2 regions of the Streptomyces sp. 7N604 genome follow, and region 1 is predicted to be linked to the other one. Evidence: riboswitches for the same ligand, from Rfam matches in the RefSeq annotation. Region 1 holds a riboswitch; the other holds the start of a gene.

Region 1 (4,407 bases):
GAGACTCGACGCGCTGCTCAGGGCGATTCCCGCGGGCGATGAGAGCGTGACCGCGGCCGCGGTCCAGGAACTCCTCACCGGCACGGTCAACGTGGTCGCCAGCGTCATGGTCGGCGGCGGGCTGCCCGCGGCGAATCTGGACGGGCTGCCGCCGATGCCCCAGGTCCCGGGTGCCCCGCAGGCCCCGAGCTCCCCCGCCAACCCCGAGGTCCCGGCTTCTCCCGAGGTCCCGGCTTCTCCCGAGGTCCCGGTCGCCCCGGAGGCCCCGGCCTCCCCCGACCTCCCGAGCGCGCCCCCGTCCCCGGCGGCGCCGACCCTGCCCGCCGGCTGGCCCGCGCAGTAGCGGGAGCCGGTCAGCGGGCCGCTCGAAGCCACCCGGAGCCCGCCACCCGGAGCCCGCCACAAGCGGGCTGCGCAAAGCCGGCTGCGCGCGTTACTCGAAGCCGATGCTCTTCAGGGCGCTCGCGGCGCCGCGGTTCAGCAGCACGGCCGAGGTGCAGCCGTCCGGCAGCCGTCCGCGCTCCGCGTCCGCGACCAGCCGCCCCACGGCGCCGCGGTGCCGCGCGAAGGCATAGCGGGAGACGCCGCGGCCGCGCGAGGCCTGGCCCTCAAGGGCGACCTCCGGCGGGACGTCGAGCAGCGCCATGTGCAGGGAGCGGCCCCGGCGGCGCGCGTCGCGCGCCAGCCAGCGGCGCACCCAGGCGAGGGTGCCGCAGTCGTGCACGACGACGCTGTCACCCGAGGCGAGGGCCCGGTACAGCCGGGCGTAGTGGGCGACCCGCACCAGGGGCCGGTACAGGGCGTACGGGATCATGGCGGGCATGGCGCGCTCCCAGCGGTCGCGCATGTCCTGCGAGTCCACGCGGCGCACCCGGCCGCCACGCCGGTCGAGGCCCGCGACGGCCCGCCTGATCAGCGTGCTCTTGCCGCTGCCCGGCAGCCCGGAGACGACGAGCACGTCACCGGCCGAGTAGCACAGCTCGTACCCCGCGGCCTGGCCGCCGCGCAGATCGAGCGCGGGCGACGACCGGCGGCCCGGCCTGACCGCTTCCCCGGCGACGGCCTGGAGAACGGGCAGCTCCGGCCGACCGGGCAGCGGGCCGCGCGCGACCTCGCTCGTCGTCGCGTACGCACTGTCCCTGTGCACCGTGATCGTCCTCCCCGTCCGGTCCGGTCACTGCGCCCTGACCCGAAGACTGTCAAGAAAAGGTAATGCCGTAAACCTCGATACCTCGGGACCGGACCGTCCGAACCTCGCGCGGCCGTGCAATGATGTCGGCGCCAACTCCATACCGGCCGTTAGAACCCGCGCGGGAGAGTCCCCGGACCGGCAGTTGTGCCGGGCACCGGGGCGCCGAAGGAGCAAGTCCTCCCTTGAATCTCTCAGGCCCCGTACCGCGCGGGCTAGGCACATCTGAAAAGCGGGCCGCCGCGTGCGGCCCCACCCAAGGTGCAAGCCCGTAGCCCCGACGCGTGATCCGGGGTCGTGGCGAACCTCTCAGGTTCCGATGACAGATGGGGAGGCTGTGTTCTCTTCGACACCAGCCTCGCCACCCCTGCCCGGGAGCCTGAAAACATGACCGAAGCCCAACGCCGTACGCCGCTCGACGCGCTGCACCGCGCGCTCGGCGCGACCATGACCGACTTCGCGGGCTGGGACATGCCGCTGCGCTACGGAAGCGAGCGCGACGAGCACGTCGCCGTCCGCACCCGCGCCGGACTCTTCGACCTCTCCCACATGGGCGAGATCACCCTGACCGGGCCGCAGGCCGGTGAGGTCCTGGACTACGCGCTGGTCGGCCACCTCTCGGCCCTGGCCGTGGGCCGCGCCCGCTACACCATGATCTGCAACGCCGAGGGCGGCATCCTCGACGACCTGATCGTCTACCGGCTGGGGGGTGAGCTGGGCAGTCCCGCTGGCTTCGCCGGGGGCACCCCCACCTCGCCGAAGGCGGGCGAGGAGGGAGAATTCATGGTGGTGGCCAACGCCTCCAACGCGCAGGTGGTGCTGGACGCGCTCACCGAGCGCGCGCAGGGCTTCGACGCGACCGTGCGGGACGACCGGGAGGCCTACGCGCTGATCGCCGTCCAGGGCCCCGAGTCCCCAGGCATCCTCAAGTCCCTGACCGACGCCGACCTGGACGGGCTGAAGTACTACGCGGGCCTGCCCGGCACCGTCGCCGGCGTGGACGCACTCATCGCCCGCACCGGATACACCGGCGAGGACGGCTTCGAGCTCTTCGTCGCGCCGGGCGACGCGGAGGCCCTGTGGCAGGCGCTGACCGAGGCGGGAGCCGCGGTGGGACTGGTGCCGTGCGGCCTTTCCTGCCGGGACACCCTGCGCCTGGAGGCGGGCATGCCGCTGTACGGGCACGAGCTCACGACCTCGACCACCCCCTTCGACGCGGGCCTCGGCCGGGTCGTGAAGTTCGAGAAGAGCGGTGACTTCGTCGGCCGTACGGCGCTGGAGGCCGCGGCGAAGCGGGCCGAGTCCAGCCCGCCGCGCAAGCTGGTCGGCCTGATCGCTTCCGGCCGCAGGGTGCCGCGCGCCGGGTACGCCGTGGTCTCCGCCGAGTCGGGAAGCGTGATCGGCGAGGTCACGTCCGGCGCCCCGTCGCCGACCCTCGGCAAGCCGATCGCGATCGCGTACGTGGACGCCGACCGCGCCGAGCCGGGCACGGCGGGCGTCGCGGTGGACATCCGCGGCAGCCACGAGCCGTACGAGGTCGTGGCGCTCCCCTTCTACAAGCGGCGGCGCTGACGCCCGCCAAGTGGCGCCGCCTCGCGCGGACCCCGGCGTCCGTTCCATGACAGCGCGTCCCACCTGTCAAGACCCGTCACCGAGCACTCCCCCCGATCCAGGAGAATTCAGATCATGAGCAACCCCCAGCAGCTTCGCTACAGCAAGGAGCACGAGTGGCTCACCGCCGCTGACGCGGACGGTGTGTCGACCGTGGGCATCACCGCGCACGCCGCTGACGCGCTCGGTGACGTCGTCTTCGTCCAGCTCCCGGAGGTCGGCGACACCGTCACCGCGGGCGACGCCTGCGGCGAGCTGGAGTCGACCAAGTCCGTGAGCGACCTGTACGCGCCGGTCTCGGGCGAGGTCACGGCCGTCAACCAGGACGTCGTGGACGACCCGGCGCTGGTGAACTCCGCCCCCTTCGAGGGCGGCTGGCTGTTCAAGGTACGGGTGAGCGACGAGCCCGCCGACCTGCTCTCCGCCGACGAGTACACCGCCTTCATCGGCAGCTGAACCCGCCGAACCTGCCGAACCTGCTGAACTCGCTGAATCCGCGAAGTCCCTGACGCCCCTCCTGATTGGGATCCCGATGTCGCTTCTCAACCAGTCCCTGCACGAGCTCGACCCGGACGTCGCCGCCGCGGTCGACGCCGAGCTCCACCGCCAGCAGTCCACGCTCGAGATGATCGCCTCGGAGAACTTCGCTCCGGTCGCCGTCCTCGAAGCGCAGGGCTCGGTGCTCACCAACAAGTACGCCGAGGGATACCCCGGCCGCCGCTACTACGGCGGTTGTGAGCACGTCGACGTCGTCGAGACGCTGGCCATCGAGCGGATCAAGGAGCTGTTCGGCGCCGAGCACGCGAACGTACAGCCGCACTCGGGTGCCCAGGCGAACGCGGCCGCGATGTTCGCTCTGCTTTCGCCCGGTGACACCATCCTGGGTCTGAACCTCGCCCACGGCGGGCACCTGACCCACGGTATGAAGATCAACTTCTCCGGCAAGCTCTACAACGTGGCCGCCTACCACGTCGACGAGCAGACCGGCCAGGTCGACATGGACGAGGTCGAGCGCCTCGCCAAGGAGCACCGGCCGAAGCTGATCATCGCGGGCTGGTCGGCGTACCCCCGCCAGCTGGACTTCGCCGCATTCCGGCGGATCGCCGACGAGGTCGGCGCGTACCTGATGGTCGACATGGCGCACTTCGCGGGCCTGGTGGCCGCGGGCCTGCACCCCTCGCCCGTACCGCACGCGCACGTCGTGACCACCACCACGCACAAGACGCTGGGCGGCCCCCGCGGCGGCGTGATCCTCTCCACCGCCGAGCTGGCCAAGAAGATCAACTCCGCGGTCTTCCCCGGCCAGCAGGGCGGCCCGCTCGAGCACGTCATCGCGGCGAAGGCGGTGGCCTTCAAGGTGGCGGCGAGCGAGGAGTTCAAGGAGCGCCAGCAGCGTACGCTGGAGGGCGCGAAGATCCTCGCCGAGCGGCTGTCGCGCGGCGATGTGTCCGAGGCGGGAGTGGCGGTCCTGTCCGGCGGCACGGACGTGCACCTGGTCCTGGTGGACCTGCGCAACTCCGAGCTGGACGGGCAGCAGGCAGAGGACCGCCTTCACGAGGTCGGCATCACGGTCAACCGCAACGCGATCCCGAACGACCCCCGGCCCC
Region 2 (4,407 bases), on a different contig from region 1:
TGCAGAACATCCGTGCGGCCGTCCAGCACCTGCGCGCCAAGGAGCGAGCCGACCTCGCCCAGATGACGCTCATGAGCGACGGCGCGACCGTCTACGAGTGTTCGTCCCCGGACGATGTGGTGAGTCTGCTCCAGGGCGGACAGGGCATCTTCGGCATCGCGGTCGGCGTGGTCTGGCGGGACGTGGAGGACGCCCTGTCCCAGCTTCACGGCGAGCGGGTGGACACCGGAGAGACGCTCGTCGGGCACAACCCGGCCGACGAGCTCGCCCGTCGCCGCAACCGGGCCGTCTGACCCGCCGCAGCCCCGTACACGGCCTGTTGTCAGTGCCGTAGGGCAGGATCGGTGGTGTGAGGTCCGCACCGACCATCCTGCATCTCGACATGGACGCGTTCTTCGCCGCGGTGGAGCAGGCGGCCAAGCCGAGCCTGCGCGGCAAGCCAGTGGTGGTCGGCGGCATCGGTCCGCGCGGCGTGGTGGCCACGGCGTCGTACGAGGCGCGGGTCTTCGGGGTGCACTCCGCCATGGCGACCGGCCAGGCCCGGCGGCTGTGCCCGAACGCCGCCTATCTCGCTCCGCGCTTCACGCTGTACCGCCAGGTCAGCGACGCGGTCATGGAGCTGCTGCACGGGCTGTCCCCGCTGGTCGAGCCGCTGAGCCTGGACGAGGCTTTCGTCGACCTCGAGGCCGGCGGGGTGGCGGCGTCGGCGGACGCCGCGCGCGCGGTGGGGGAGCGGCTGCGGCGCGACATCCGGGCCGTCACCGGCCTCACGGGCTCGGTGGGCCTCGCCGGGTCGAAGATGCTCGCCAAGATCGCCTCCGAGCAGGCGAAACCGGACGGACTGGTGCTCATCGCGCCCGGCACGGAGCGTGAGCTGCTGGCGCCCATGACGGTCCGCACCCTCCCGGGCGTCGGTCCGGCCACCGCCGAGCATCTGCGCAGGGCCGGGATCCACAGCGTGGGTGAGATGGCCGAGGCAGGGGAGGACGAGCTGGTCCGGCTGCTGGGCAAAGCGCACGGCAGCTCGCTGCACGCCATGGCCCTGGGCCTCGACGACCGTCCGGTGGTCGCGGAGCGGGACGCCAAGTCCGTATCCGTCGAGGACACCTTCGACATCGACCTCCACGACAGGGCGCGGGTGCGGGGTGAGGTCGCGCGGCTCGCCGACCGGTGCGTGCGACGGCTGCGCTCGGCGGGCCGGTCGGGCCGTACGGTCGTGCTGAAGGTCCGGCGCTACGACTTCTCGACGCTCACCCGCTCCGAGACGCTGCGCGGGCCCACCGACGACCCCGCGGTGATCCGGGAGGCCGCCGCGCGGCTCATCGAGACCGTGGACACCACGGGCGGCGTACGGCTGCTCGGCGTCGGGGTCAGCGGGCTCGCCGACTTCACGCAGGAGGACCTGTTCGCGCAGGCCGCGACGGCGGAGACGGCCCACGTGGGGGAGGTACCGGGGCCGGAGGCGGAGGCCGGCGGCGCGGAACCGGAGACCGCGGGTGGCGGTCCTCCCCCAGCTACCGGGACCCCCACCCATGCCGAAGGCTATGGGGGAGCGCCGCCCGGGGCGGAGGAAGCGGCGCCGGAGCCCGGCCACAGGCGCTGGGTGCCGGGCCATGACGTCCGGCATGCGGAGTTCGGACCTGGCTGGGTGCAGGGCAGCGGGGTCGGGAAGGTCACCGTGCGCTTCGAACAGCCGTGGTCGGCGCCTGGGCGGGTGCGCACGTTCCCCGTGGACGACCCCGGCCTGGAGCCGTCCGAGCCTCTGCCTCTGGTGTCACCCGAGAACGGGGACGCGCACGCGTACGCGGACGATCAGTCGCCTTCGCCGGCAATACGGCCGAAGTCCTGGTCGCCGTCCTCCCCGTCGTCCTGGCCGCTGCCCGGAGCGGACGCGTCGAGCCCGTAGTGGTGGTAGAGCTGCAGCTCCTGCTCCGGCGAGAGGTGCCGCCCCACGCCGAAGTCGGGAGCGTCCTTGATCAGAGACCGGTGGTAGGGGACCCGCAGGGTGTCGTCGACGACCTCGCTGGGCTCCAGGGGTACGAACGCGTCGCGCCCGAACAGGCCGGTGCGCACGGCGGCCCACTCAGGACGCCCTGTGGCGTCATCCAGATACACCTCGTCCACGGTGCCGATCTTCGCTCCGTCCAGGTCGAACGCCTTGCGTCCTATCAGGCTCCGCGGATCGATTTCGGACTGCACGCTGCCCTCCAACTCCTCGTACGTCCTCTATGAGACAACGAAAGGCCACATCTCGTGCCTCGGCCACTCGGCGGCCTGCGGGCCACGCCCGGCATGAGGCGCGCTGGTAGGCTGACAGCGGCTGCAGACCCCGTGCGGGAGAGTCCTCCGCTGCAAGGCCGGAGGCGCCGAAGGAGCAAATCCTCCCCGGAATCTCTCAGGCACCCGTACCGCACGGACGAGGTCACTCTGGAAAGCAGGGCGGGCGTCGGACGGAATGTGCCGGAACCCCTCCTCACCGACGGTGAAAGCCGGGCCGCCCAGGCGGACCGGTGAAGCTCTCAGGTTGAGATGACAGAGGGGGAGGCCGTCCGGGTACTCGTGCAGTGGTACCCCTCGCAGGTCGAGTCGACCAGGAGGCCTCCGCAGATGACCGCCAACCGCATCCCACTCTCCCGGCTGGAGCGTGGCATCCCCTTCGAGCAGCGCCACATCGGCCCCGACGCCGGGGCCCAGGCGAAGATGCTCGCCCAGGTCGGCTACGGCTCGCTCGACGAACTCACCGCCGCCGCCGTGCCCGACGTGATCAAGAGCGCCGGGGCGCTGGACCTGCCGGAGGCGCGCGGGGAGGGCGACGTCCTCGCCGAGCTGCGCGGGCTCGCCGACCGCAACGAGGTGCTGGCCCCGATGATCGGCCTCGGCTACTACGGCACCTTCACCCCTCCGGTGATCCTCCGCAACGTCCTGGAGAACCCGGCCTGGTACACCGCCTACACGCCGTACCAGCCGGAGATCTCGCAGGGCCGCCTCGAGGCGCTGCTGAACTTCCAGACGGTGGTCGCCGACCTGACGGGCCTGCCGACCGCGGGTGCCTCGCTGCTCGACGAGGCCACCGCCGCCGCCGAGGCCGTGGCCCTCTCCCGCCGCGTCGGCAAGGTCAAGGACGGGGTCTTCCTCATCGACGCCGACTGTCTGCCGCAGACCATCGCCGTCATCGAGACCCGCGCCGAGCCGACCGGCGTCGAGGTCGTCGTCGCCGACCTGTCCGGCGGCATTCCGGCGGAGGCCGCCGAGCGCGGCGTCTTCGGCGTGCTGCTGCAGTACCCGGGCGCCTCCGGGCAGGTGCGGGACCTGCGGCCGGTGATCGAGCAGGCACACGAGCTGGGCGCGGTCGTCACCGTCTCCGCCGACCTCCTCGCCCTCACCCTGCTCACCTCGCCCGGCGACCTGGGCGCGGACATCGCCGTCGGCACCAGCCAGCGCTTCGGCGTCCCGATGGGCTTCGGCGGCCCGCACGCCGGCTACATGTCCGTACGTGAGAAGTTCGCCCGCAGCCTGCCGGGCCGACTCGTCGGAGTCTCCGTGGACGCGGACGGCGACAAGGCGTACCGGCTGGCCCTGCAGACCCGCGAGCAGCACATCCGCCGCGAGAAGGCCACGAGCAACATCTGCACCGCGCAGGTGCTGCTCGCCGTCATGGCCGGGATGTACGCCGTCTACCACGGCCCGGACGGGCTGGCGGGCATCGCCCGGCGCACCCACCGCTACGCCGCGCTGCTCGCCGAGGGCCTGCGGGCGGGCGGCGTGGAGATCGTCCACGGCTCGTACTTCGACACCCTGACCGCCCGCGTCCCCGGGCGGGCCGCCGGCGTCGTGGCCGCCGCCCGCGAGGCCGGGGTCAATCTGCGCGAGATCGACGCGGACCTGGTCGGCATCGCCTGCGACGAGACCACCGACCGGGACCGGCTGGCCGCGGTGTGGGGCGCCTTCGGCGTCGAGGCGGACGTGGAGGCGCTGGACGCGACCGTGGAGGACGCGCTGCCGGAGGCGCTGCTGCGCACCGACGAGTACCTCACGCACCCGGTCTTCCACCAGCACCGCTCCGAGACCGCGATGCTGCGCTACCTGCGCAAGCTGGCCGACCGGGACTACGCGCTCGACCGCGGCATGATCCCGCTCGGCTCCTGCACCATGAAGCTCAACGCGACGACGGAGATGGAGCCGGTCACCTGGCCCGAGTTCGGGGCGCTGCACCCGTTCGCGCCCGTCGAGCAGGCCGAGGGCTACGTGACGCTGATCGGTGAGCTCGAGGAGCGGCTCGCCGAGGTCACCGGCTACGACAAGGTGTCGATCCAGCCGAACGCGGGCTCCCAGGGCGAGCTGGCGGGACTGCTGGCCGTACGGGCGTACCACCGCGCCAACGGCGACGAGCAGCGCACCATCTGCCTC

Evidence for each region. Region 1 has a riboswitch for glycine ahead of gcvT (glycine cleavage system aminomethyltransferase GcvT). Riboswitches for the same ligand answer to the same signal wherever they lie in the genome.
Region 2: another riboswitch for glycine. It lies ahead of gcvP (aminomethyl-transferring glycine dehydrogenase); the one in region 1 lies ahead of gcvT (glycine cleavage system aminomethyltransferase GcvT).

The regions. Positions count from the first base shown of each region.
Region 1 covers NZ_JBQQBX010000004.1:103,186-107,592, reverse strand. The annotation lists gene ACTWP8_RS05755 (hypothetical protein) at 1-343, shown strand, start outside; gene ACTWP8_RS05750 (AAA family ATPase) at 434-1,153, opposite strand; glycine riboswitch at 1,302-1,408, shown strand; gene gcvT (glycine cleavage system aminomethyltransferase GcvT) at 1,577-2,761, shown strand; gene gcvH (glycine cleavage system protein GcvH) at 2,876-3,256, shown strand; gene glyA (serine hydroxymethyltransferase) at 3,333-4,407, shown strand, end outside.
Region 2 covers NZ_JBQQBX010000060.1:15,185-19,591, reverse strand. The annotation lists gene ACTWP8_RS36800 (MerR family transcriptional regulator) at 1-293, shown strand, start outside; gene ACTWP8_RS36795 (DNA polymerase IV) at 350-1,906, shown strand; gene ACTWP8_RS36790 (PRC-barrel domain-containing protein) at 1,813-2,199, opposite strand; glycine riboswitch at 2,325-2,421, shown strand; gene gcvP (aminomethyl-transferring glycine dehydrogenase) at 2,608-4,407, shown strand, end outside.